DNA from 2 places in the Pseudoalteromonas sp. Bsw20308 genome. Region 1 is predicted to be linked to the other one. Evidence: riboswitches for the same ligand, from Rfam matches in the RefSeq annotation. Region 1 holds a riboswitch; the other holds the start of a gene.
The links. A riboswitch is a leader RNA that binds a small molecule or an ion and turns the genes downstream of it on or off. The one in region 1 is predicted to bind lysine.

Region 1 (12,337 bases):
CACCTTGCTCAAATTGATGCGACGTGCTGATAATGGTGTCTATACTATCAACCAGCATTTTGCGCGGTATGACGTTAATTTTAAACGCTTGCAGGTTTGAAATACGGTGCTGGCTTATGCCTTTATTAAAGCTGTTCATTTCGCGTCGAAGTCGGTCTAAATCTTCTCGCAAGCCTTTAATAGTTGCGGCCACTTCGGTAAGCGCAACGCGTGCTTGGCGCTCAACAGCATCGCGTTCGTTTTCAATATTATGAAAGGCGCTTATTAGCTTTTGGTATTTAGTGTATTCGTCATTTTCGTTGTCGAATTTAGTAATACCCGCGTTATATACATGCAAATAGGTATTACGCACGTTTATGTCAAAATTACGCAGTTCTTGGCAGTCTTTATTAAAGTGATGAACAAGGTCGCTTAAGTTATCAAAGTCGACCGTAATATCAATCATGTACGGGGTTACTTTACCACTGTATAAATCAAGCGTGTGGTCAATTCGCTCGCTTTTAACTTGGCGTAAGCGCTCAGTTTGGCGATTAATTTGCTCTTGTTTCGATTTAATTAACGAGCGACGATCGGCAATTGAGCCACTATTTTTTTGAATATCTTGCAGGTAGTCGTCAACTTGTTCGCGCTCAGCTAATAACTGCTCTTTTAGCATGGCTTGCGCTTCAACCGATTGCTGCATTACATCAAACTGCTCTAAGCGTTTTAGGGCGCTCTCTGCACTCATAAGCTCATCGTATAACGCGTCTTTTTCTTTTTGCTTGTCGGCAACGTTTGCAGCAACATCGCGTTGTTGCTTAAACTCTTTAAGTGAATGCTCAAGTGCATTTAACTGAGCGGTTAATTGCTCTTTATTTTCGCCGCTTTGCATTTGCACAGGCGAGAGCTTTTTAAGCTTAATGCTCGCACCTGGTAGCGTTAATACGCCGCCTTTAACGTTTTCGCTAAGTAGCGATAAAAATTCACCAAACGCGTCTTCGTCATCAATGGTTATATCGCCATTAGTGGTGGTTGCAAACGATAGAATATCTGGGTTTAAAATGCGCGATATTTCTTCTACTTCTTTTAACGAGAGGTCTTCGCGCATGCGGGTAAACAAATTAAATTCAAGATTTTTAAGTTGCAGCTTTAAGCTCTTAATTTGTTTTTGTGTTTCGCTAATGCGGTAGTCAAGCGTGTGCAGGCTTTGCCCTTGTGCGCTAGTTATAGAGTGCGAAAGCGACTCGTAATCTTGCTTTAACTGAGTCAGGCTGGTTTTAAGCGTGGCTTTATTTACTAGTTCAAACTCGCTTTTAAGCGCATCGTAATCTAAAAACCACTGCTCAATTTGAGTTTGTCTACGCTCTATATCACGCGATTGCTGTACGTATAGGCTTTGCTTTTGCTCAAACTCGTGTTTTTCGTGCTCTATATCTTCAAGCGCTATACCCAGCTCATTAAGTTGCGATTCTTGATAGGTATCAAAATCAATCAGTGCTTGGTCAATTTTAGGTGCGTATGCGGCTAATTTACCTTTAAGCACGGTTTGGTTTTCAAGCATTGATTCAAGCGCTGCTATTGGCTCTTGCATTGACTCAAGGGCTTTTAATTCGCGTTTTGAGCGATTTACTTTATCAAACGAGCGACGCCATACTTCATAAAAGTCGACTTTAGAGTTCGACATATGACGTTCAAACACACGCAGCATAAAGCGTTTTACGTCGCTTGCGCCCAATTTATGTAAGTTAAGAATACGTCTAAATATTTCTTTATAAATAGAGGAGTCTTGCACATTATTAAGCGGGATCATTTTTAAGTTAATGTCGCCGTCAAATGGGGTTGCGCCGCCAGTCAATAGCGCGTTTAACTCTTGTGCTTTTAACTCAATAGGGTTGTAGTTAAGCGATTTTAAATGGTTGAACAGCTTGGTAAATTTAATAATAGTTTTACCTTGCGTATACTGCTCTAAATCAAGCTTTCCTTGATAACAAAAGTACTGATGCGCGTAACCGGCAATTTTACCAAGTCCCGCAACGCCTATTACTACCGAGCCATGAGGCAAGTTAGCTTCTAGTAAAATGTACGACTGATCGGATGAAAAATAAAACTTACGGGTTTCATCTAAATCGTGTCCGTCCCATTCTGTTAAGCGTAAATCGTTAATAAGCGGGAACTGCAGGGCGTTAATAACCGAGCTTTTACCTGTGTTATTGGGCGCGCAAATAGAGCTGCTTTTATCAAGCGGGATCACACATTTTGCATAGCCTGCGGTGTTAAGTAGGGCGAGTTTACTTAGTCCGTATAGATTTTTCATTCCTCGTCCTCTGTAATGTAAGTTTCTTCGTTTACTTCCATGAGTGCATCTATGTAGCGGTGAATTGGCGCTTGTAGCAGAAAGCCGCCTTCTACTTCACGGGCTAAACCTAGGCGCACCATGCGCAGGTAAACGTCTTTGCGCAAATCAGATCCCGAAAATATCTCAAGCTGATCAAACAAATGTTTGTTAATTTGCACCAGCGTTTGCATAAGCTCTAAATCGTTTACGTCGTCAAACAATGCACGCATTGGATCTTTACCCGTATTGGCGTAGTGCTCAATTAAAATGTAAATGGTGAGCGCGATAGCGCGAGATATTTTGCCCATATTTGGCGTGCTTTCGTCGCTACCAAAATAATAAAAGCCACGGCTGTCGTGTTTTAAATCGTTACCTAGGGCGGTAAATAGGGCGGTGTAGTCTTCTATGTGCTGGTCAAGCTCTTGCCACATTACGTTGTCTTGCTCGCAAATGTGATAACCCGCTACTAATTTTTTATTAATGGCTTGTAGATGAGTTAGCTCGTCTAAGTTTATGTGTGTCATGGTTTATTTACCTGCCTTTGGATCTGGCTGAGGCTCTGAATTAAATGGATATAAAGAAAAGTGCTGACCGGCAATTTTTACGCGGGCTTTTTCATCGCTTTGAATTATTTTAATATCGCTGTCGCTGACTAATTTTTGATACAAAAATAGCATTTCATCGGCATCGAGATCTGGATAGCTTTCGTCTAAAAATTGCAGCAAGGGCTGCGGCTTTTTGCGTTTTTTATTAAAGCGCTTAGCAAAGCTGGTTTTAACATCGTTGTAGTCAGGAATATTAGGTGTAACAAATGCAGGCACGTCTTGCTGGTCAGGCAATTGGTATTCTTCGTGTTCAAATTCAACCAAGCTTGCCATGTAAGCCACGATATGGCGTTGCTGACCAAGCGAATATCGCTGCGCGTCGCTTACAAAATGTGGTTGCACAGCACTTAGCATATTGTCTACACCATTTTTACGTACAAGCCCAAGTACTTTGGCTGCTTGGCGAGTAATTAAGTTATTACGGCGTAGCTCCTCACGTAGTGGCATAAGCATATCGGCACTTTTACGTAAGCTTTCTCGGCCCATTAAATGCATTTCGAGTATACGGGTACGTAATTGCTCCAACATGCGTTTGTCGTTATACGCTTTACCCGAGCGTTCAATATGAATAATTTGCTTACTTATTTGCTCTTCAATGAGGATAAAACACGCATGAAACTCACCGCGAATATCAACCATTTCAAGCATTGGCTCTATGTATTCGTCAAAGGCTTCTATTACCGCTTTATAACGCTTTTGCAGCGATTGCACCGCATTATTTGATTTGGCTTGTTCAACTATATTTAAAATAGCGTTTTCGTTGTGCGTATAGAGCTTCATTATTTTACGCACCCGATCATCCATAATACGGCTGTAGCGGCGTAAGTCGTCAAAGTCTTCTATTTCGCCAGCGTTATCTAGGCGATTACCTAAACGAGCTAGGTCGTCGACTAATACGCTAATTTCTTGCGCTAAGCCTAAATGCTCTTCTTGCAGTAAAAAAGTAGCAAAATCGGCAATAGCACGATTTATTTCAAGCTGAGAGGATTTAGCCAGCGGAATTAAAATATCTTGGTTTAACAAACGATTTGTTTCTTTATAAATGCGTTCGTTTGACCACGTAGGCTGCTTTTGCTTAATCGCGTTTTGTACGTCTTTTAGGCTAAAGTCAGCCATTTTAAAACGTTTAAATAATAGCGCTAATACACCCCAATGTTCGGTTATGGTGTTTAGCAGCTTTTTAGCTGGGATCATAAGGGGTTACAACATCCTAGTATTTTATTATTGAGTTCTTTTAGAAGACTCATTATTACGTATTTTTAATTAACCTTGTCTGTATATAGTATTCGTTTTTAAGACCATTTAATAATAGTTTTTGCATAGAGGCAGTGCTAAAATTCGCGCCGAAAATAGGCACATGAAATGGAATGTTATTTGTGTGTTCTTTAAAACTATATCAAAGGTTGTTTAACTACCATGGTTTCCTCGATTATTCTAACCCTGATAGCGATTGCATTTTTACTGATCGTTATAGAAGATATAATCCATGTAAATAAAGCTAAAACCACGCTGTTTTTTGGTACGCTTTGCTGGATTCTTCTTTTTATATACCCTCTACACGGGCAAAGCCCCGATACGATTCAACACCTCCTAAACGAAAATATTTTAGAAATTGCCTCTCTATGGCTATTTTTAATGGCTGCAATGACCTTTGTCGCGTATTTAAATTCAAAGGGGTTTATAGAAAATATTGTGCACCGTGTTATGCCAAAAAGTATTAGCGAAAAAAAGCTCATGTTTTTGGTGGGTGGTTTTGCATTTTTGTTTTCGTCGATTTCAGACAATGTAACAGCTACGCTTATATCGCTTGCGGTTGTTATGTCGTTAAAACTTGAACCTAAAAAGCTCATTAAATACGCCACGCTTATTGTATTTGGTGTTAACTCAGGTGGGGTATCGCTAATAACAGGTGACGTAACTACACTGATGATATTTTTAGATGGCAAAGTAACCATTGCTCATTTATTACTACTTATAGCGCCAGCTCTTGCAAGCGTTATGCTGCTAGCTGCGTTACTGTCTATCGGTATGAAAGGGCGTGTTGAGTTTGCTGGTGCAGGTAAAACCCGCATTGAAAAAACCGACATTACCATCGCCGTTATATTTTTATCTACCGTAGTGAGCACACTTATGCTGAGTGTAGTTTACAGCGTACCGCCTTTACTCACCTTCTTGTTTGGCTTATCAGTGATGTTTTTAGTAGCGCAATTTTTAATGCGCAAAAAAGACATTAACAAAGACATAATCGATTTTGTTCGCGATATAGAATACGACACATTATTGTTTTTTGTAGGTGTACTTTTACTTGTAGGCGCATTAAAAGAAATTGGTATGTTGAGTAAATTTACCGACCTATACACGGTAATGGCACCAGAATACGCAAACTACTTAATGGGCATATTATCAGCAGGGGTCGATAACGTACCGCTTACCGCTGCATTATTAAAAGCCGATATAGTAATGAGCCAACAACACTGGTTGTCGTTTACGTATGCAACGGGCGTGGGTGGTTCAATGCTTATTATTGGTTCGGCTGCGGGCATTATTGCCATGAGTAAAGTTAAAGCGCTTACCTTTATGAGCTACTTGCGTTTATCGCTGCATTTATTAATTTGCTATACGGTTGGATATGCGGGCTCGTATTACATGGGCAGTTTTATTTAACTCATAAATTATTAAATGCTTGACAGCTAGACGTCTAAACGATAACTTTCAAAGCCCCGCTACTTAGTGGGGTTTTGTTTTATTAGCCACTGGTTAATAAAGCATTCAGAAGAGGTGCGATACTTAGGTACTTAATGTTAGGCGACGAAAGCCGATGATCATTAAGGAGGGAAGTACTCGCCGAGGAAAATAATGATACGTCGTCATTGTTTTTCGGTTTATGGGGCTGAATCCTCAAAACTGTCACCAATATAGGTGGAGAGCTTCTGGCAGTGGACTTATCTTCAAGCATTCCTTTGCCAAGTTCTTCTTGTTTTATTGCGGTTTGGATACCGCGAAAGGAGACTAAATGACTACCCAATCAGTGCCACAAACTGTATCAGGCGCAAAATCAGATTACATCGTTGCCAAATTTGGCGGAACCAGTGTTGCAAATTTTGAAGCGATGAGTCGCTGTAGCGAAATTATTGTTGCAGATAAAAGCGTACGTATTGTTGCCGTGAGCGCCAGTGCCGGCGTAACTAATCACTTAGTTGCACTGTGTAAATCAAGCATTACCTCAAGTGAGCGCCAAGAACACATAAACGGCGTGCTTGCTATTCAGCAAACTATTTTAGATGAATTATCGCTAGATGCCGATTTAGCGGTTGGCTTTAACGAAACCTTAAAAGCATTTCAAACATTGGCTCAAGAGCCACTAACAACCGATCAGCAACACGACGAGCTACTTAGCTTTGGTGAGCGTTTATCGTCGTATTTATTTGCTCAGGTGCTGCGTTTACAAGGTTTAAATGCCGATCGCTTTGATGTGCGCAAGGTGCTTAAAACCGACAGCCAATTTGGTAAAGCAACGCCCAATGTTGCAGCCACAGCGCAAGCCGCTAAAGAACATTTAATTCCGTTATTAGACGCTCAAGTAATTGTGACTCAGGGATTTATTGGTAGTGACGAATACGGTCACACCACAACGCTAGGACGTGGTGGTTCAGACTACAGCGCTGCATTATTAGCAGAAGCGATTAACGCTAAAAGTGTGCATATTTGGACCGACGTAGTGGGCATTTTTAGCACTGACCCGCGTTTGTGCGCAAAAGCGACGCCTATTGCACGCTTAAGTTTTGACGAAGCCGCTGAAATGGCAACCTTTGGCGCAAAAGTATTGCACCCAGCGACTATTTTACCAGCAAGCCGTAGCCACATTAACGTGTTTGTAGGTTCTAGCCGCGAGCCTGAGCGTGGCGGTACGTGGATTGAGCGCGAAAAATCGCAGCAACCAGGTATACGCGCAGTAACACAACGTAAAAACCAAATTTTGCTTACGCTTAAAAGCCCAGAAATGCTCCTAGCAAGCGGCTTTTTAGCACGCGTATTTACACTATTAAGTGAATACAATATATCGGTAGATTTGGTAACCACATCAGAAATCAGCGTAGCTATAACCCTTGATAATGCGCAAAACGCATCGCGCCCAGAGCTTGATCAAGAATGCCTAGATAAGCTTGCAGAGTTTTGTCATGTTTCGGTAGAAAACAACTTAACATTGGTGGCACTTATTGGCTCTGAGATTCAATTACGCCAACACGAAATGAACTTAATGAGTGTACTAAAAGATTTTAACATTCGATTAATTTGTCACGGTGCAAGTAAACACAACTTGTGCTTTTTAGTAGAGCAAACTGAGTCAGATAACGTAGTACAGTCTATCCATAGCCGTTTATTAGAAAACGATTTTGCTGCGTAAATAACCGTTATTCAGGAAGATTAACTAGTAAAGTTACCTAGTAAAATCACTTAACAAAATCAGTTAATAAAAAGCATCGCCAGTCGGTGCTTTTTTTATGCACCACACTTACATCAAAACAAACATTGCTGTCATTGCTATCAACTACAGTAACGCGATTACTGCTAGCACTCAGCTTTGCACTATTTAATTCGTCAAATACATTGGGGCTAAGTAATTTTGCAATAGGGCGGCTGGTGGCTTTAGCAAGTGACTCTTTTAATGTCCAAATTCTAAAAAACGTATCTGCTTGGGCTTGGGTATTAGTAGGCTTGGTGATAAGTGTAATTTCATCATTATGATAAAAATGCTTAGCGAGCTTTTCAAACGGGCGCTTTAGGCTTACTTTTTCAATATCAAAACCAAACTCACTTTTATCAAGATTTAGCGCGACCCCAACTAAACCATGCGAATGCGAAATACAGGTATTTATAACATTACCATTTACATGTATTTGCAGCTTTGAGCTTGCTTCATCAAATTCGGTACTCATTTTATTAAGGGGTACGTGCGTATGTTGCGGCTGCGTTACTTTAATAAGGTGTTTTAACAATAACCGCGTAGCTAAATACTCTTGCTTAGCTTGTGGGCTTTTGCGGCGGTTTATAATGGTTAACTCAAATGAGCTTAAGCAGTCGGGCAAATTAAAGTCACTAAGCTCAAGTGTTTTAGCATTAAATAATAAAATACTGTTACTCGCTAAAGACAAATTTGCCAATTGAGTTGAAGTAATACTCAAGGCGTTTTTAAAATAGTGTTCAGTCATAAAAGCCCTAAAGCAAAAGAAGTCGCTGATATTGTGAGCGGTTAGTGCCACTAATAAAGGCTGGGTACAATTTTATTACTCAGCTGGCATGAAATATGGTTTAATTCACAATAATCAAAATAATAACAGATTTGTAGATGTATGGCACAAGTGCGTGATGGGTTTCAAAGCCGACTTGGTTTTGTTTTAGCCGCTGCTGGCGCAGCAGTGGGTTTGGGTAATATTTGGGGTTTTCCTACGCAAGCGGCCAACCATGGCGGCGGTGCTTTTTTACTGGTTTATTTTATTGTTATATTTTTACTTGCGCTACCTGCGCTGTATACCGAACTTTATTTAGGTCACAAAGCACAAGCTAATCCTGTAAAAGCATTGGGCGATGCATGGCAAAACACTAGCCGTAAAGTGGGTGCAGCAGCCGGTTATATAGGCCTTGCGGGCGCAGTTGTTATGCTAAGTTTTTACTCAATAGTGGCAGGGTGGATGCTCTCGTACGCTATTGAACCCATAACAACCTTTTTAGGTTTCACAGGCGCAAGCGAATTTTTACATAGCGACTCAGTGCTGCGTAATTTTGTATTTACGCCGCTTATGCTTATTTTAACTGCCAGTATTATTTTAAAAGGGGTTAAATCGGGAATCGAAACCTGGTCGCGCCGTTTAATGCCACTGTTGCTAGTATTGCTTGTTGGTTTAATTGCCTACATTGCAACACTTGATGGCGCAAGCGAAGGTTTTGCCGCGTATTTGATTCCTGACTTTAGCCAGATACTCGACCCTAATTTAATTATTGCCGCAATGGGGCAAGCGTTCTTTTCGCTCTCGTTAGGTGTGGGTTGTATGATGATTTACGGCTCGTATTTACAGCCAGATGCTAATTTACCAAAGCTCACAGCAGGTGTTGCACTACTTGATACTGGCGTTGCTTTTTTAGCTGGATTACTTATTATTCCTGCTATTTATGTGGCGCAGCACAACGGTGTTGAAGTATTTAGTGGCGGTAAACTGATTGGCGAAGGGCAACTAATTTTTGCTATTTTACCTGAGCTATTTAGCACCATGGGCGAAATTGGTTTATTAGTTGGTTTATTATTTTTTGTATTAATGTCTATTGCATCGGTTACGTCAACTATATCGACGACTGAAATTCCGGTAGCGTTTTTAGTCGAAAACCATAACGTTAGTCGCACCAAAGCAACGTGGGCAGTGAGCGCCGTTGTACTTGTGTGTGCAAGCGCAATTATACTAAATTTTGATTGGTTATTTGGCTTAGTTATTATGCTATTTACTCAATACCAATTACCGCTTATGGGTTTATTTTACTTTATTACAGTAGGGTGGATGTGGCAGCGTGGTAATAAATTACACCAAGCAACAACTGGCGTACATTACTGGTTTGCTCAGTATATTCGATTTGTTTGCCCAATATTAATGACCTTAGTATTTGCAAACGTTGCCTTTGGTTAAGCTCTATTTAAAGTGAATTTTTAAACAAAAAAGCGAATAGGGCTCACCTTATTCGCTTTTTTTGTACCGGATATTTAGGTAAAGCCTAGGTCTTTATAAAACCTCGTTAGTCAGAGGCCTATCTTCATTTACTTCAAGCGCGTTAAGTAGGGTTGTGTTTGCTATCTCGGTGAGTGCTTCTTGGGTAAAAAAGCCCTGATGTCCCGTTACTAATACATTTTTAAAGCTCACTAAGCGCGAGAATATATCGTCTTGGTTTATTTCGTCACTGTGATTTTTAAAAAATAGCTCCGACTCTTGCTCGTACACGTCGAGCCCTAAATACCCTAATTTTTTAGTTTTAAGTGCATTAATGCACGCTTTGCTGTTAAGCAGTGCCCCGCGAGAGGTGTTAATAAGCATAACGCCGGTTTTCATTTTACTAAATGCCTCATCATCTATTAAATGATGAGTTTGCTCCGTTAAAGGGCAATGCAAAGAAATCACATCGCTTTGGCTAAGCAAAGTGTTTATATCGGTAATTGTATAATTGCCAGGTTGTGCGTAGGGGTCGCACACTAATACTTTAGCGCCAAAGCCATTTAAAATGTTGCACAGCGCAAGGCCAATTTTACCGCAACCTACAATACCCACTGTTTTATTGTGCAAGTTAAAACCAAGCAATCCGTTTAAATCAAAATTGTCTTCGCGTACGCGGTTATACGCTTTATGGGTTTTACGGCTAAGCGTTAGCATAAGTGCTATACAATGCTCGGCTACGGCCTCAGGGCTGTAAGCCGGTACGCGTAATACTTTAATTTTATGTGCTTTTGCAGCAGGTAAATCAACATTATTAAATCCTGCACAACGCAGCAAAATAGTATTTATGCCTTGGCTTGCCAATTGCTCAATAACCGTGGCGTTTACGGTGTCGTTAACAAATACGCATATGGCATCAAACCCGTTTGCTAAAATAGCCGTTTGTTCGCTCAGAGCTTGCTCAAAATACGTTATTTTAATATCACGGTGATCGCGTGTACTTTGTTCAAAAAAAGGCAGTTCGTACTTTTGAGTACTAAAAAAAGCAATGTTCATGGTAATAGCCTCGACGCTTAATAAGTATCAATACAATAAACTACTTTATAAATCTGTGCTTTAGTAACACGCATTTTATTGATTTAAATTAAGCCTTAGCTGGCGTAAACAAAGGTATTTTTGATGCTACCTTTTTACCACCTCTTGCAGCGCTTAACTTTGCGGCTTGCAGTAAGTTACTTTCTATTACTTGTTTAAGTGTTTCGGGCTTAGTACGCGGTGCATAGCGTGCAACAAGTTGCCCTTGTGAGTTAATTAAAAACTTAGTGAAATTCCACTTAATTGCACGGTTTTGTGAAATACCCCGAGTATGTGATTTCAAATAATTAAACAACGGGTGAGTTTCTGGCCCATTTACCATTACTTTACCAAATATCTCAAACGAGATATTAAATTGCTCTTGGTAAAAGTCTTTAATGGCTAAATTATCAAGCGGCTCATTTTGACCAAACTGATTACATGGAAATGCCAATATTGTAAATCCGCTACTTTTATATTCTTGATATAGTTTTTCAAGCGCACTTAATTGCACCGAAAAATTACACTTACTCGCTGTATTAACAATCAGTATGGTTTTTCCCTGTAGCTTACTAAGAGGAAAGCTTTCGCTGTTGTAAAGTGGTGCATTAAATTGATAAATACTATCCATAGGTTACCTACTTACATTTCCGATTAAGGAAATTTTATAAAGATTTTCATTCGCTTTTTTATCAGCCGGTTGACATAATCTAAGCCTAGTTTCTAAGTTATCAGTTAAATAGGTCATTTTTATGTCAATGAAAGTCGCATTTATAGGTTTAGGCGTAATGGGTTACCCAATGGCGGGGCATTTAGCAAAAGCAGGGCACAGCGTATGCGTTTATAACCGCACTCAAGCTAAAGCACAAGCGTGGACTGCAGAACACTCAGGAAGCTTTGCACCAACCCCGCGCGAAGCTGCCAACAATGCCGACATCGTATTTATGTGTGTTGGTAACGATGACGACTTACGCTCAGTAGTGTATGGCAACGACGGCGTGTTAGCGGGCATGTTGCCGCACACTGTTTTGGTTGATCACACCACAACCTCTGCTGAAGTAGCCCGCGAAGTAGCTGCAAAAGCTGAACTACAAAATGTCGACTTTATAGATGCGCCAGTTTCGGGCGGACAAGCTGGCGCCGAAAATGGCGTATTAACGGTTATGGCAGGTGGCAGTGAAGCCGTATTTGCTAAAGTGCAGCCAGTTATGGTGGCGTTTAGTCGTTTTAGCCAACTGTTAGGCGGCGTTGGCTCGGGACAACTTTGTAAAATGGTTAATCAAATATGTATTGCTGGCGCAGTGCAAGGTTTAGCCGAAGGCTTACATTTTGCCAAGCAAGCTGGGCTTGATGGTGAAAAAGTAATAGAAACAATATCTAAAGGCGCAGCCGGTTCGTGGCAAATGGAAAACCGCTACAAAACAATGTGGGCGGGTGAATACGAGTTTGGTTTTGCCGTAGATTGGATGCGTAAAGATTTAGGCATTGCACTTGATGAAGCTAAAAACAACGGCGCGACTTTACCAATGACCGCAACGGTCGATCAATACTACGCCGACGTACAAGCACTTGGTGGCGGCAGATACGACACCTCAAGCTTACTAGCACGCATTGAAGCACTGCATAAAAAGTAACGCTGTAGACGCGAAGCT
Region 2 (12,337 bases), 1.7 Mb from region 1:
TTAGCTATTTTGCAAATGATATGGCTCTACTATTGGCAAATAGACGTATGTGCCAGTGCATAGCAGATGTATCACCTAATACGGCATTGGTATTGTTTGATGCATTATCAAAAGAAGATGTCATTCATGTTGATAGTTTTTCAACATTAACTTCAAATATTACGGCTGAATTGATAAAGAACAAAAACTCGCAAATTTACCATGAAGATCATGGATACGATTCTGGGTTATTAGGTTACATTAAGCCACTAAGTTCATCTATGTTCGGTAATTACAAACTGCTGAATATGCTAGGTAATCGCTCTGTATTTGATGTTGATTATAAAGAGCGTGACGATTGGGATTCAGAACAACTCAACAAATACTGTGATATGGTTTTGTTAACTTTTGAGTCTTACTTAAAACAAGGTTATTGGTTTGCTCATTCATTTATCTTATATAGGGCCATAAGTGATATAAAGAGTTTCTGTCTTGGTATTTCTGAGTTCAATAATACTGATTTAGATTGGCGAAATGATGCATATAAAAAGTTTGAAGTTTTAATAAGCTTTGCTCACGAACTCACAACTCTATTGGGTAAGCAGGACAAAACGCCTCATCTGATTGCTCTTAAGCCCAAAGACGAAAATCAAAAAAATTTATACGATAATATTGCAAACTTTTACGCTGAAATAATACATGCAGCGGCTTATGTTCGTTCTCCAATAGATACATGTTGGACCATTCAACACAATACGGTATGGGGGAAGTTAATAAGCAGGTTTGCTGAAGATACAGAAGCTAGGAGGATAATTTTACATAAAGTAAGACGTATCATATATGACGAAATTAAAGAGTTTGAAAGATTCCCAAATTATAAATCAACTCGCTACCTAGGATTTTGCCTTAATGTTCTATGGATAAATGGCTATAAGACAAGTAGGAGAGATGAAGGAAGAGCATTGCGTAAGGTAGTTAACAATTGGTTTAGAAGTAATTACTTGAAACTTGTTGAAGATAACCCTGTGTTAGCAGAATCTTGTTTGGCTGGTGGGATCACCTATAACATGGAAAAAAAAGCTCTAGTTAAAAGCTATAGAGGAGGTATGGGGAAAGGCCCTGTTTTGGATTATTTCTATCTGTAAAACAAGTAAGCCTTTGATTTTAAATACTTCCTCGTACGATTACTGTTGTTTTTTTTAGTTTTATATTTTCTATAGCCCTTTATTTATAAGGCACTAAAAATAAAAATGGCTACCTAAAAGTATAGGTAGCCACAGTTTGACTTAATAGCCCGGCTCTTGGCTGGGTTTCTATTACAAACTATTTAATTAACGTAAAACTTTAACGTTTTTGATAGTTTTGATATGCGCTTCTACACGACGGTTTTCTGCGTTTGCAGCTTTAGTGTTTGCATCATTTTTAAGACGCTCTTCACCTAAACCAACTGTAGTAATGCGATCTTGAGCAATACCATCAGCAACAAGTTGCTTAGCTACAGCATCAGCACGCTTTTTAGATAACCATTTATTGTAAGTTGCTTTACCTACAGCTGAAGTGTGACCTTCTAAAAGCACTGTTGTACCTGGGTACTCTTTTAAGAACTCAGATACTTTTTCGATATCATTTAAGTACTGAGTAGATACTGCTGATGTATTATTAGGGAAAGTCACTAATAAGCTTACAGTTACTTCTTTATCTTCATATAAAGTACAACCAGTGCCATCAACTGCGTCAGTCATTGGCGTGTTTGGACATCTATCGTCAGCATCTAAAATATTATCATTGTCGCTGTCTGAAGGAGCAACTGCAACTTCAACTACTTCTGGAGCTGGTTTTACTGGCTCAACTGGTGCTGAGTTTTGGCCAAATAAGTAGTTAATACCAATTTTAGCGCCTACATCTGTGTAACCACGGTCAAGACCTTGGTATACAGCTGTTTCAGCATTTACAAATAAACCATCTGTAATGAAATGTTGGTAACCAACACCTGCATTTAAGAATGTATTGTCATCTACTACGTCCATTTCTTTAATACCGAAAAGACCGTAGAAAGGACCGCCATTTAAATGATAAAGAGCATCAATACCGTAACGCTCGCCATCAATACTGTTGCGGTTGCCAGCAACTTTATCAAAAGCATTAAAATCCATGTCTGCATATTCTAGGCGTGCGCTCCAGTAATCACTGAAACGGTAACCAGCTTCAACACCCCAACCAGTTGATTCATTTACATCAAGACCAGCTTGGGCACGCATGTTTTTCCAAGATGCGTCATAGTAGTCACCAAATGCGCCAATGTAGAAACCTTCTTCTTTATCTGCAGCAAATGTAGATACGCTAGTTGCAGCTAACGCAATTGCGATTGTAAGTGATTTTAATTTCATTGTTTTCTTCCCATTTTAACAATTAAAAATTGTAGCTAATCAATACTAGCTCAATCTGTTTTATACAGACTAACCGAACCTTTGTTAATCAATACTTAACGAATAATAAAGTTTATAAATTTTTTAATGATCTATAACGACATCAAACCACCCATTGTAGGTGAAATTAAAAATATTACCTACTCTGCAAATAATTTATAGTTGTGGTTTTTTTATAAATCGATAGCCTGCGATAAAAACAGGAACAATTCAGTTAAATGCACTTTTATACACAGCAAAACTTACTTATCCTTATAAAATGGATGATAACACTAGAATTTATTTTGCTCAATCAATGAACACTTCTAAAAATGAAAAATGAATATTTATAATCATAAACTTACATCTAAAATTAATAGTTAAGTACCGCAAAAAGTACGATACCCCTGATCACTTTTAGGAGGCGTCTGAAAATCGACAAGCTTATTCACTTCATTATAAGGATTGCTCAGTACTTTTAAAAAATCACTTAATAGCGCACTTGACCCCATTTCGCTGTAGTCAGTAATAATTGATTCAATGATGTGATTGCGTGGTATTACTCGAGGGTTCGCTTTTCGCATTACTGTATAACTATTTCCATCAACCCGGCTTTGCCATTTACATGCCCATTGCGCTAATGCTTCAGGAATAAGCGCTTCCTGTTTTAACGACTCGGTTAATGCATCAAAGGTATTGGTGTAATCGAGTTCATGAACTTTTAATAATGTTAACAATTCTGCAACTAACTTTGTATCGTTTTCATCAATACCGACTAAGCCCAACTTTTTTGCCCACATAGCCGTAAATTCAGTATTAAACTGTTCAGCAAAGCTATTTATATGTGGCGTCATTAGCGAAACAGCTTGCTCATCATCGTCATGAATTAGTGGTATAAGACTTTCAGCTAAACGGGCACAGTTCCAGTTAGCCATATTCGGCTGGTTACCAAATGCATAGCGGCCTTGTTTATCAATAGAACTAAATACAGTATCAAAATCAAAACTGTTCATCATGGCACATGGGCCGTAATCAATGGTTTCTCCGCTTACTAGCGTATTATCTGTATTCATTACTCCGTGAATAAAACCAACACGCATCCAGCTCACAATTAGCTTAACTTGGTTTTTAATCACTGCGCCTAAAAAGGCTAAATAGCGCTGCGAACCTGTCTCGGTTATTTCTGGGTAGTGTCGCTCTATAGCTAAATCGGCTAAATTTTTAAGCCCTTCAACATCGCCTTGCGTCGCTAAATATTGAAATGAACCAACACGAATATGGCTCGTTGCTACGCGAGTAACGATAGCCCCTGCTTGTGGCGGATTACGGTAAACCGTTTCGCCACTGCCAACAACCGCTAAGCAGCGTGTGGTTTTAACTCCCAGCGCATGCATTGCCTCGCTCATTACGTATTCACGAATAGCAGGACCAAGTGCACAACGCCCATCCCCTCCTCTTGAGTAAAGAGTAGCACCAGAGCCTTTTAATTGAATATCCCACAACTGGTTTTTATCATCATTAATAGCGCCCAGTAAATGCGCTCGCCCATCGCCTAAACGTGGTGAAAAATGTCCAAATTGGTGCCCAGAGTAACCAAGTGCTACTGCAGGAATTGCCTGTTTATCGTTGCCGCTAAAAGTGCTGGCACGCAAATCAGCCGCAACGTTAATATTAAACTCTTTTGCTAAGCTCTCGTTCCACAGCAATAACTGAGGAGAGGCGACACTTGCAGGGAAATCTTCAATCGCGAAGTTTTCCGCAATGTCTGTGTATCTTGGCACTAATTTCATGGTAATTCCTATTGTTGCTGACTTATACCAACACGGTTGTCACCTACGCCATAAGCAACAATTAAGCTCAACTCTTGCATACTTAAGCCACTTTGCTTTTGCATTTCATTAAAAAAGGCTTGGGCTGCATTCAGTGACTTTTTAGTTTGTAAGCCGCCGTCTATAATTTTATGCGCACGCAAATAATTCTCTACATCGCGTGATAATAAAAAAGTATCTTTTCCAAGTGCTCGCAATGCATAAGGGCCAGTATTTCCGCCTAAACGCGAACCATGCTTTTTTAAATACGCCCATAAACCAATAATATCGTCTGTTGGCCAATTAGCGATAAACTGGCTGAAACTGCCATGTTCCCCTGCTATCTCGTGGATCATGTAAGCATTTTCGGTAATTGTTTTTACTTTTTTATAGTTACGAACAATACGCTCATCCGTAGCTTTTTGTTCCAGCATATCGGGTGGCATCATTAATAACTTATCAACGCTAAAATCCCAAAAAACCTCTCTAAAGCCCGGCCACTTATTATTAATGACTGACCAATAAAAACCGCTTTGAAATACTTTTCGAGTAAATTCTTCAAGCCAATCGTCGTCACTTAACGTGCTTAGTTGTTTTTTAGATAACGGTTTTGCAAGTAATAACTTCAGCATTTTTTCGGAGCCTTTTCGCTCTACCGCTCGCTTATAAATATCGCTAAATTTTTCCATACTAATTAAATACCTCACTACTTATATTGCTAGTGTACGAGAAAAGCACCCAATACGTAACCACTCCCATTATGGATGAATGAATATGCATTTAGTCGCTTGACACCCAGACGGCTAAAATGCTTTAATCGCTGCAATTACCCTATTTAAATTGCGCAGGTTTGTAAGTTTTTACTCTACAAACAGGTGCAAAGGGCTAGAAGAGGTGCGTTATTCAGGTAGCGTATGTTAGGAGCGCAAACTCCAGTGAGCATACGTGAGGGGAATTAACGCCGAGAAGTAACCACTTTTGCGAGGTGTTTATTTCGGGCGACTAGGTTGAACCCTAGCGACTGTCACCAATAGCTGCTTATAACAAGCAGCTTATTAGTTTGGTGGAGAGCTTCTGGTCTTAAATATTAAGGCCGTGCGCCCTATTATTTTAAGCCCATTCGCTCTTCGAATTATTAGTTCGAACGACGTTAATGCGGCTCCTTCCATAAAGCTTTTTAACTCTTCGAATAATACCAATTGCATTAAATTAGCTATCGATAAAATGATCACGTTTTTAATAAAATTGGTACAAATTATAAGTTCGTGAGAGATGATCAACAACTTCAATTTAAATGACTACTCATTGTGGACCGCGCTCGTAACGCCATTTGATCAACACCGCGATGTTGACTACAACACGTTAACTAAGCTGGTTAGGGATCAAGAAGCGGCGCATAATGGCATTTTGCTACTTGGCAGTACGGGCGAAGGCTTGGCGCTAACGCAAAAAGAGCAACAAGCCATTGTAGAACACGTATGCCAGCTAAAACCAGCAGTACCACTCATGGTAGCTGTTGGCGGTAGTAACTTAAAGCAACAAATTGAGTGGGTTAACTACTGTAATACACTCCCAATTCATAGCTTTTTATTTGGCTCACCGCTTTATGCAAAGCCTGGCGCTATAGGTCAAACTCATTGGTTTGAAAGCCTACTTAATGCAAGTGTTCACCCGTGTATGCTTTATAACGTACCGGGTCGAAGTGCTGTTAGCATTCCAACGGCAACAATTCAAAACTTACAAAATAATAAAAATTTATGGGCGTTAAAAGAAGCGAGCGGCAGCATTGCTCAGTTTGAAGCTTATCGCCAAGCTGCGCCTAATTTAGCTATTTTTAGTGGCGACGATGCGCTAATGCCTTATTTTGCTCAAGCTGGCGCAAAAGGTTTAGTGTCGGTAGCTGCAAATGCATGGCCCGCACAAACTCACGAGTTTGTTAAACGCAGCTTAAGTGGTCAACACCCTAATTTATTTGCCCAGTGGTCAAGCGCTATTAATAGCCTATTTGCTGTTGCAAACCCTATTCCCGTAAAGGTATTGATGCATTTGCAAGGTCGCTTAAGCAGCCCGCAACTTCGTCCACCTTTAACACACCTTGAGTTAACTCAAACCGATTGCATCACAACTGCAAACAACACCATTTTATCTTGGCATTAAATACAGGTTTTTATAATGAGCTGGTTAGAACTATTAAATAATTTAGAATCGGGCGCAGTACGCGCAGCATCACAAAACGAAAGCGGCCAATGGCAAGCTAACGTAGAAGTAAAACAAGGCATTTTGGATGCCTTCAAAAATGGCACTAATACTGAGTTTGCAGGTGGTTTTGTTGATAAACATAACTTAGCTCCACAAGAATTTAGTACTGATGATGGCGTACGTATGGTGCCAGGTGGCTCTAGTGTTCGCCGTGGTGCTTATGTTGCTAAAGGCACGATTATTATGCCACCAGCGTATGTAAACATTGGTGCATACATCGACGAAGGCACAATGGTAGATAGCCACGCATTAGTTGGCTCGTGTGCACAAGTAGGTAAAAACGTACATTTAAGTGCTGCAGTGCAGCTTGGTGGTGTACTTGAGCCAATTGGTGCAAGCCCAGTAGTTGTAGAAGACGACGCCTTTATTGGCGCTGGCTGTATTATTGTTGAAGGTGTAGTTATTAAAAAAGGTGCAGTACTTGCCCCAGGCGTGCGTTTATCAGCAACTATTCCGGTATACGACTGCGTAAACGAGCGCCAACTAGATAAAGGCGAGCCAATCCCAGAATACGCGATTGTAATACCAGGCTCTCGCCCTGCGTCAAACGAGTGGGCGCGCGAGCAAGGCTTAAGCATGTCGTGTGCGTTAATTGTTAAATACCGCGACGAGAAAAGCGATGCATCGTTATTGCTTGAAGAGGTTTTACGATAATGAGCTTTTTGAGCACGCCTATCAAAACCGCTGTAAATACAATTACACAACAACTTGATACACCTTTTTTTGTTTACGACCTAGATCAACTAAACACGCATCTTGCACGTTTAGTTGCGCAAACCGATGTAAAACTGTGGTACGCGGTAAAAGCAAATCCACTGTCTAAAATTATTCAAAGCTTAGACAACGCTGGTTTTAATTTTGACGTAGCAAGTAAAGGTGAGCTTGAGCAAGTACTCGCACAAGGTATTAGCTCACAGCGCGTGCTCAACACAGGGCCTGCAAAAAGCCCTAAACAAATTAAACACTTTATTGAGCGCGGAGTACGTATATTCGTAGCCGAAAGCCTCAATCAAGTACGTTGGTTAAACCAACAAGCGCAACTACAAAATACGCAGTTACAAGTATTACTGCGAGTGCAATTACGCTGGCCTGAAGGTGAAAAAAATCCACTGGGCGGCGACAGCCTTACGCCATTTGGTTTGGGTTGTGATGAGTGGCAAGCACTCAATGTAACCGACTACCCTGCACTTAAGTTTGACGGCTTACATATTTTTCAGTGGGGCAACATGCTTAGCACGCAAAAACTAAGCGACTTGTGGTCACAAATGATTGCACCTCTTAGCCAACTTGCCAGCGATTTAAATATTAGCCTTAAAATTCTCGATTTAGGTGGCGGTTTAGGTATTCCTTATACACAAAATGAAGCAACGCTTGATTGGGATGACTTAATAGCTGCGCTCGCTAAAATTAAAAATGATGCGGGTGTAGAAGAATTATGGATGGAACTTGGTCGTTATGCCGTTGGCGAATGTGGTCATTACGCAAACCCAATAATAGAGCGCAAACAAAACTATAATCAACAGCAAGTCATTTTAAGCGGCGGTATAAACCACTTATTACGCCCTGCTGTTACCAGCCAAGATTTTCCTGCTGCGTTACTGCGTGAATCCAGTGCTAAAACTCAAGCGGTCACTTTATACGGCCCACTTTGTACAGCGCTTGATTGCTTGGGTGAACATAACTTACCAAGCGATTTAAATGAGCACGACTGGCTAGTGTTTAGCCAATGCGGTGCTTACGGCTTTACCGAAAGTATGCCGTATTTTTTATGCCATGAGCTCGCCGGCGAGTACACATTGCAAAACGGTAAACTTACCTGTGTTCGCCAAGCCGAAAATGCCAGCCACTACTTAAGGTAATAAGCATGAGTAATACAACACACATCAGCCAAGAGAACATTGTAGTAGGGGAAGTTGCAAACGGCTTACCGCTTACAATTCCTGTTTATCGCTTAAAAGGCGATGGCACAGGGCCTAGTGTTTATGTTCAGGCCAATATGCATGGCGCTGAAGTGCAAGGTAACGCAGTTATTTTTCAGCTACTTGAGCAATTAAAACACCTAAACCTTAATGGCGATATTACATTAGTACCTTATGCTAACCCAATTGGTTGTAATCAAAAATCTGGCGAGTTTACCCTTGGCAGGTTCGATCCGATTACGGGCACTAATTGGAATCGCATGTATCACTACAATAAAAATTTAGTGGCACAGTTTGCACAAAATCATACCCAGTATGACGACGCTACATTAAAAAGTAACTTCAAACAGGCGCTTATTGACGAAGTAGACAACAAACTTAACGGCCCTGCTTATTTACTTAATACGGGTAAACGCATTGCACTTAACCTACAAAAGCTCGCTCATCAGGCTGATATAGTACTCGATTTACACACAGGTCCTATTTCAAGCAAGCATTTGTACTGCCCAACCTATGCAACCGACAGCGCACGTTACTTTAATATTGAGCATGTATTGCTTATCCCTAGTGATTTTGACGGCGCTATGGATGAAGCTAACTTTTGCCCATGGTGGCATTTGAGTGATGCACTTAGCGAGCAAGGTCGTGAATTATCAATACCTGTAGAAGCATTTACTGTAGAGCTAGGCAGCCAAGAAAAAATAGACTTAAAAGAAGCACTAAACGATGCTAACAGCATTTTAAGTTACTTAAATCACAAAGGCGTGCTGCAAAACGCACCACATACGCCAGCTAATATCACTCGCTATGCATGTAATTTAGATGACTACTTTGCTTATTACGCCCCCATTGGCGGCATGGTTGAATACATAGCCCCACTTGGCGGACACATTAAAGCCGGTGAGCCTATTGCTAATATTTTACGAATGGAGCGCTACTTAAGCGAGCAACCACTGCAAACACTTACTCTCGATTGCGATGCAATTGCCATTTTGCACTTTGCCTCGGCGAGTGTTAACCAAGGCACCGAACTTTATAAGTTTTTTACTAACATATTTGAGCTTTAGCTCACCCTTCTCATTGCGTGAGAGCACATAGTTAATGTGCATTAAAAAAGCGGCCTAGGCCGCTTTTTTTCTGATCTATATTTACTTTGTATACGTACAGACCTTGTTATAAATACAAATTCAGTAAAAGTTCACCGTTACATATGTAAAAAGACGTTATAATTAAATTAACGCATACAACACAACCCGAACCCACAAGGAATTACAATGAGCTGGCGCCACTGGATCACACTTTCTGCCTTAATGAGTACAGCTACCTTCGCACAAGAAGAAGTTGCAACAAATGAGCAAGACAACGACATCGAACTTGTAAAGCAGTGTATTTTAAATGAAGTAATTGGCGGAGATGGTAAACAAACATTAGACGATCTTCGTAAAAAGTGTTCAGCTCTTGAAGAAAACAAACAACTTACCGCGCTTGATAAACGCCAAGCTCGTGAAGAAGTAGGTAAAAAAAATAGAAATGTAATTACGCCACATAAACGTAACTACATTTTGCCTCTTTCGTACGTATCACACCCAAACGATCGCCCATTTGATGGCTTTGATGCACTAACCGACGACAACGACGGTGAACCGCTCGACAACTTAGAGGCAAAGTACCAGCTTTCTATTAAAGTACCTTTGTACGATGATTTTTCAGATGAAGACCAAGCATTATTTTTTGGTTTTACGCTGCAATCATATTGGCAAATATATAATTCAGAAATCTCCTCACCATTTCGTGAAACGAACTACGAACCTGAAGTTTTTTGGATAAACTACCTCGATCCAGAAAATGTACTTTGGGGCGATGAAATGGCAATTGTTTTAGGTATTTCACATCAGTCAAATGGTCGTAGCCAGCCCAACTCACGCTCATGGAACCGTATTTACGCTGATTTCATTTGGGAAAATGAAGGGTTTGTTTTTAGTTTTAAACCTTGGTATCGCATAGCCGAGGACGAAAAAGACAACGTTTTAGAAGCTAAAGGCGACGATAATCCAGACATATACAAATACATGGGCTATTTTGAATTTAGCGGTGCATACCGTCTTAACGATCATGAATTTAGCTTTATGTCGCGTAATAACTTAAATTCAGACAATCGTGGTGCTATTCAGCTTGACTGGTCATTTCCATTATGGGGCCGAGTTCGTGGTTATGCACAATACTTCAATGGTTATGGCGAAAGCTTAATTGACTATAATGCCGATATAGAACGTATTGGTGTAGGTATATTATTAACCGATCTGCTGTAATACTTCCCTAAGTTTTACGCATTAAAAAGCCAAGCATTGCTTGGCTTTTTAGTGTTTTGAACAACTAAACAGTTATTTTTTTACTACAAACTGCCCTTCAAACTCCGCAACTATATTATCACCATCATAAATAGTAACAGGCACAACATAGCTTGCTTTACCTTCGGTTTCTAAATCGCTCAACTTACCTTTGCAGGCTTGCAAATCTACACACCCTCGTGGGTCGGTAGTAAGCGGCTTTAAGTACTTAATGTTAGCATCGGCTAATACAATATTACCTTCAAGCCCAGCTTCTTTAAGTGCTAAGTACGTAGCGCCCCAACCTGTTAGCGTAGCCAAGCTATAAATAGAACCTGCAAACATAGTGTTATGTAGGTTTAAGTTAGCGTCTAGGTCGGCGCTGGTTGTAAATTGCCAATCGGTATAGCTTTCTACCTTAATGCCCATCGCGTCACTAATTGGAATAGACTCCCGCCACGTATTTTGTAGTACCTGCGTCCAATTAGGGTGACGAAACCAACCTGGCTCACACGGCTTTTGCTTTACCATTTTAAAATGCTGTACATCGCCATACGCTAAGTGCGCTTTTTCTTTTAATTCGTAACCGTGGCGTTTATAAAACTCAAGCGCTCGTTCGCGAGCAAATAAAACCAGTTCATCAGCATTTTGCGTCCATGCTATTTTTTCAAGCTCATGTAATAAACGACTACCAATATGTTGATTACGATTCCCTTCAGCAACGGCCATGTAACGCACTTGTGCCTGTTCATGATTGTTAAAGTGCAAACGTGCTACGCCTAGCACTTCACCTTCTTTATTTTTTATAAACCGATGCTCAGAATCTTGCTCCATATCATCTTGCTCAGAGCCACGCGGCTCGCCCCAAGGCGCGCGTAATACCTGCCAGCGCAATTGGTAATACGCTTGCCAATCTTCGCTACTTTGTGGGGTGCTTACCTGAAACATACATACTCCTGTTGTTATATAAGCCGTAAATAAAAGTCAAAAAAAAGGCTACGGCGCTATACTAATAGTATTGGTTATCTACCAAGCTAAAAAAATAAAATAATTAAATTGATTGGCATTATTATGGCAAATACCATACTCCATCTTAAAAAAACTGCAAATACGACTTTGGTGATGGCTGTAAAATAACGTAAAAAAATAATGACAAAGGCCATTGCGCTTTAACGTTGCTAGTTTATGCTGAGAATATGACTGAAAAAATCAATTATATAAATTCACTGACGGGTTTGCTGAGCGATCAATTTATTGAAAATAGCCACAGCATTGGTCAGTTAATCTATTGGCATAAATGCAGTGGCGATCACATTCAAGTACGTGAGCACGAGCAGTTACGCTGGTTACTTATTAACGACACTCTTCAATCTGTTATTGATTTAAATAACCCGGATTTATTACTTTTTCCACACTTATTGTACCTAGATAAGCACTGGCAAGCTCTTAGCGCGCCACAAAAAGTGTTAGAACTCGGCCTTGGCGGCGGTGCAATTCGTAACTATTTACAACACAAATACCCTAAAGCACAAATAACATCGGTTGAAAAAAACGCCGATATTATTGATTGCTATACCCAGTTTTTTTCGTCAAATAAGAATGAGCAACTGCTGTGCGCCGATGCGCAACAGATTTTAGAA

Region 2: it holds a riboswitch for lysine, as region 1 does, so the genes downstream of both, dapA (4-hydroxy-tetrahydrodipicolinate synthase) here and lysC (lysine-sensitive aspartokinase 3) in region 1, are expected to answer to the same signal.

The regions. Positions count from the first base shown of each region.
Region 1 is NZ_CP013138.1:2,481,303-2,493,639, reverse strand. It holds gene D172_RS10770 (chromosome segregation ATPase) at 1-2,293, opposite strand, end outside; gene D172_RS10765 (condensin complex protein MksE) at 2,290-2,838, opposite strand; gene D172_RS10760 (hypothetical protein) at 2,842-4,113, opposite strand; gene nhaD (sodium:proton antiporter NhaD) at 4,336-5,583, shown strand; lysine riboswitch at 5,685-5,857, shown strand; gene lysC (lysine-sensitive aspartokinase 3) at 5,933-7,324, shown strand; gene D172_RS10745 (4'-phosphopantetheinyl transferase family protein) at 7,371-8,129, opposite strand; gene D172_RS10740 (sodium-dependent transporter) at 8,271-9,593, shown strand; gene D172_RS10735 (2-hydroxyacid dehydrogenase) at 9,687-10,667, opposite strand; gene D172_RS10730 (glutathione peroxidase) at 10,756-11,316, opposite strand; gene D172_RS10725 (NAD(P)-dependent oxidoreductase) at 11,438-12,319, shown strand.
Region 2 is NZ_CP013138.1:283,316-295,652, reverse strand. It holds gene D172_RS01255 (hypothetical protein) at 1-1,124, shown strand, start outside; gene D172_RS01250 (OmpA family protein) at 1,311-2,366, opposite strand; gene D172_RS01245 (protein adenylyltransferase SelO) at 2,765-4,174, opposite strand; gene D172_RS01240 (DNA-3-methyladenine glycosylase I) at 4,183-4,881, opposite strand; lysine riboswitch at 5,074-5,274, shown strand; gene dapA (4-hydroxy-tetrahydrodipicolinate synthase) at 5,465-6,349, shown strand; gene D172_RS01230 (2,3,4,5-tetrahydropyridine-2,6-dicarboxylate N-succinyltransferase) at 6,365-7,105, shown strand; gene D172_RS01225 (PLP-dependent decarboxylase) at 7,105-8,310, shown strand; gene D172_RS01220 (succinylglutamate desuccinylase/aspartoacylase family protein) at 8,316-9,437, shown strand; gene D172_RS01215 (phospholipase A) at 9,645-10,679, shown strand; gene D172_RS01210 (bifunctional GNAT family N-acetyltransferase/hotdog fold thioesterase) at 10,752-11,645, opposite strand; gene D172_RS01205 (spermidine synthase) at 11,894-12,337, shown strand, end outside.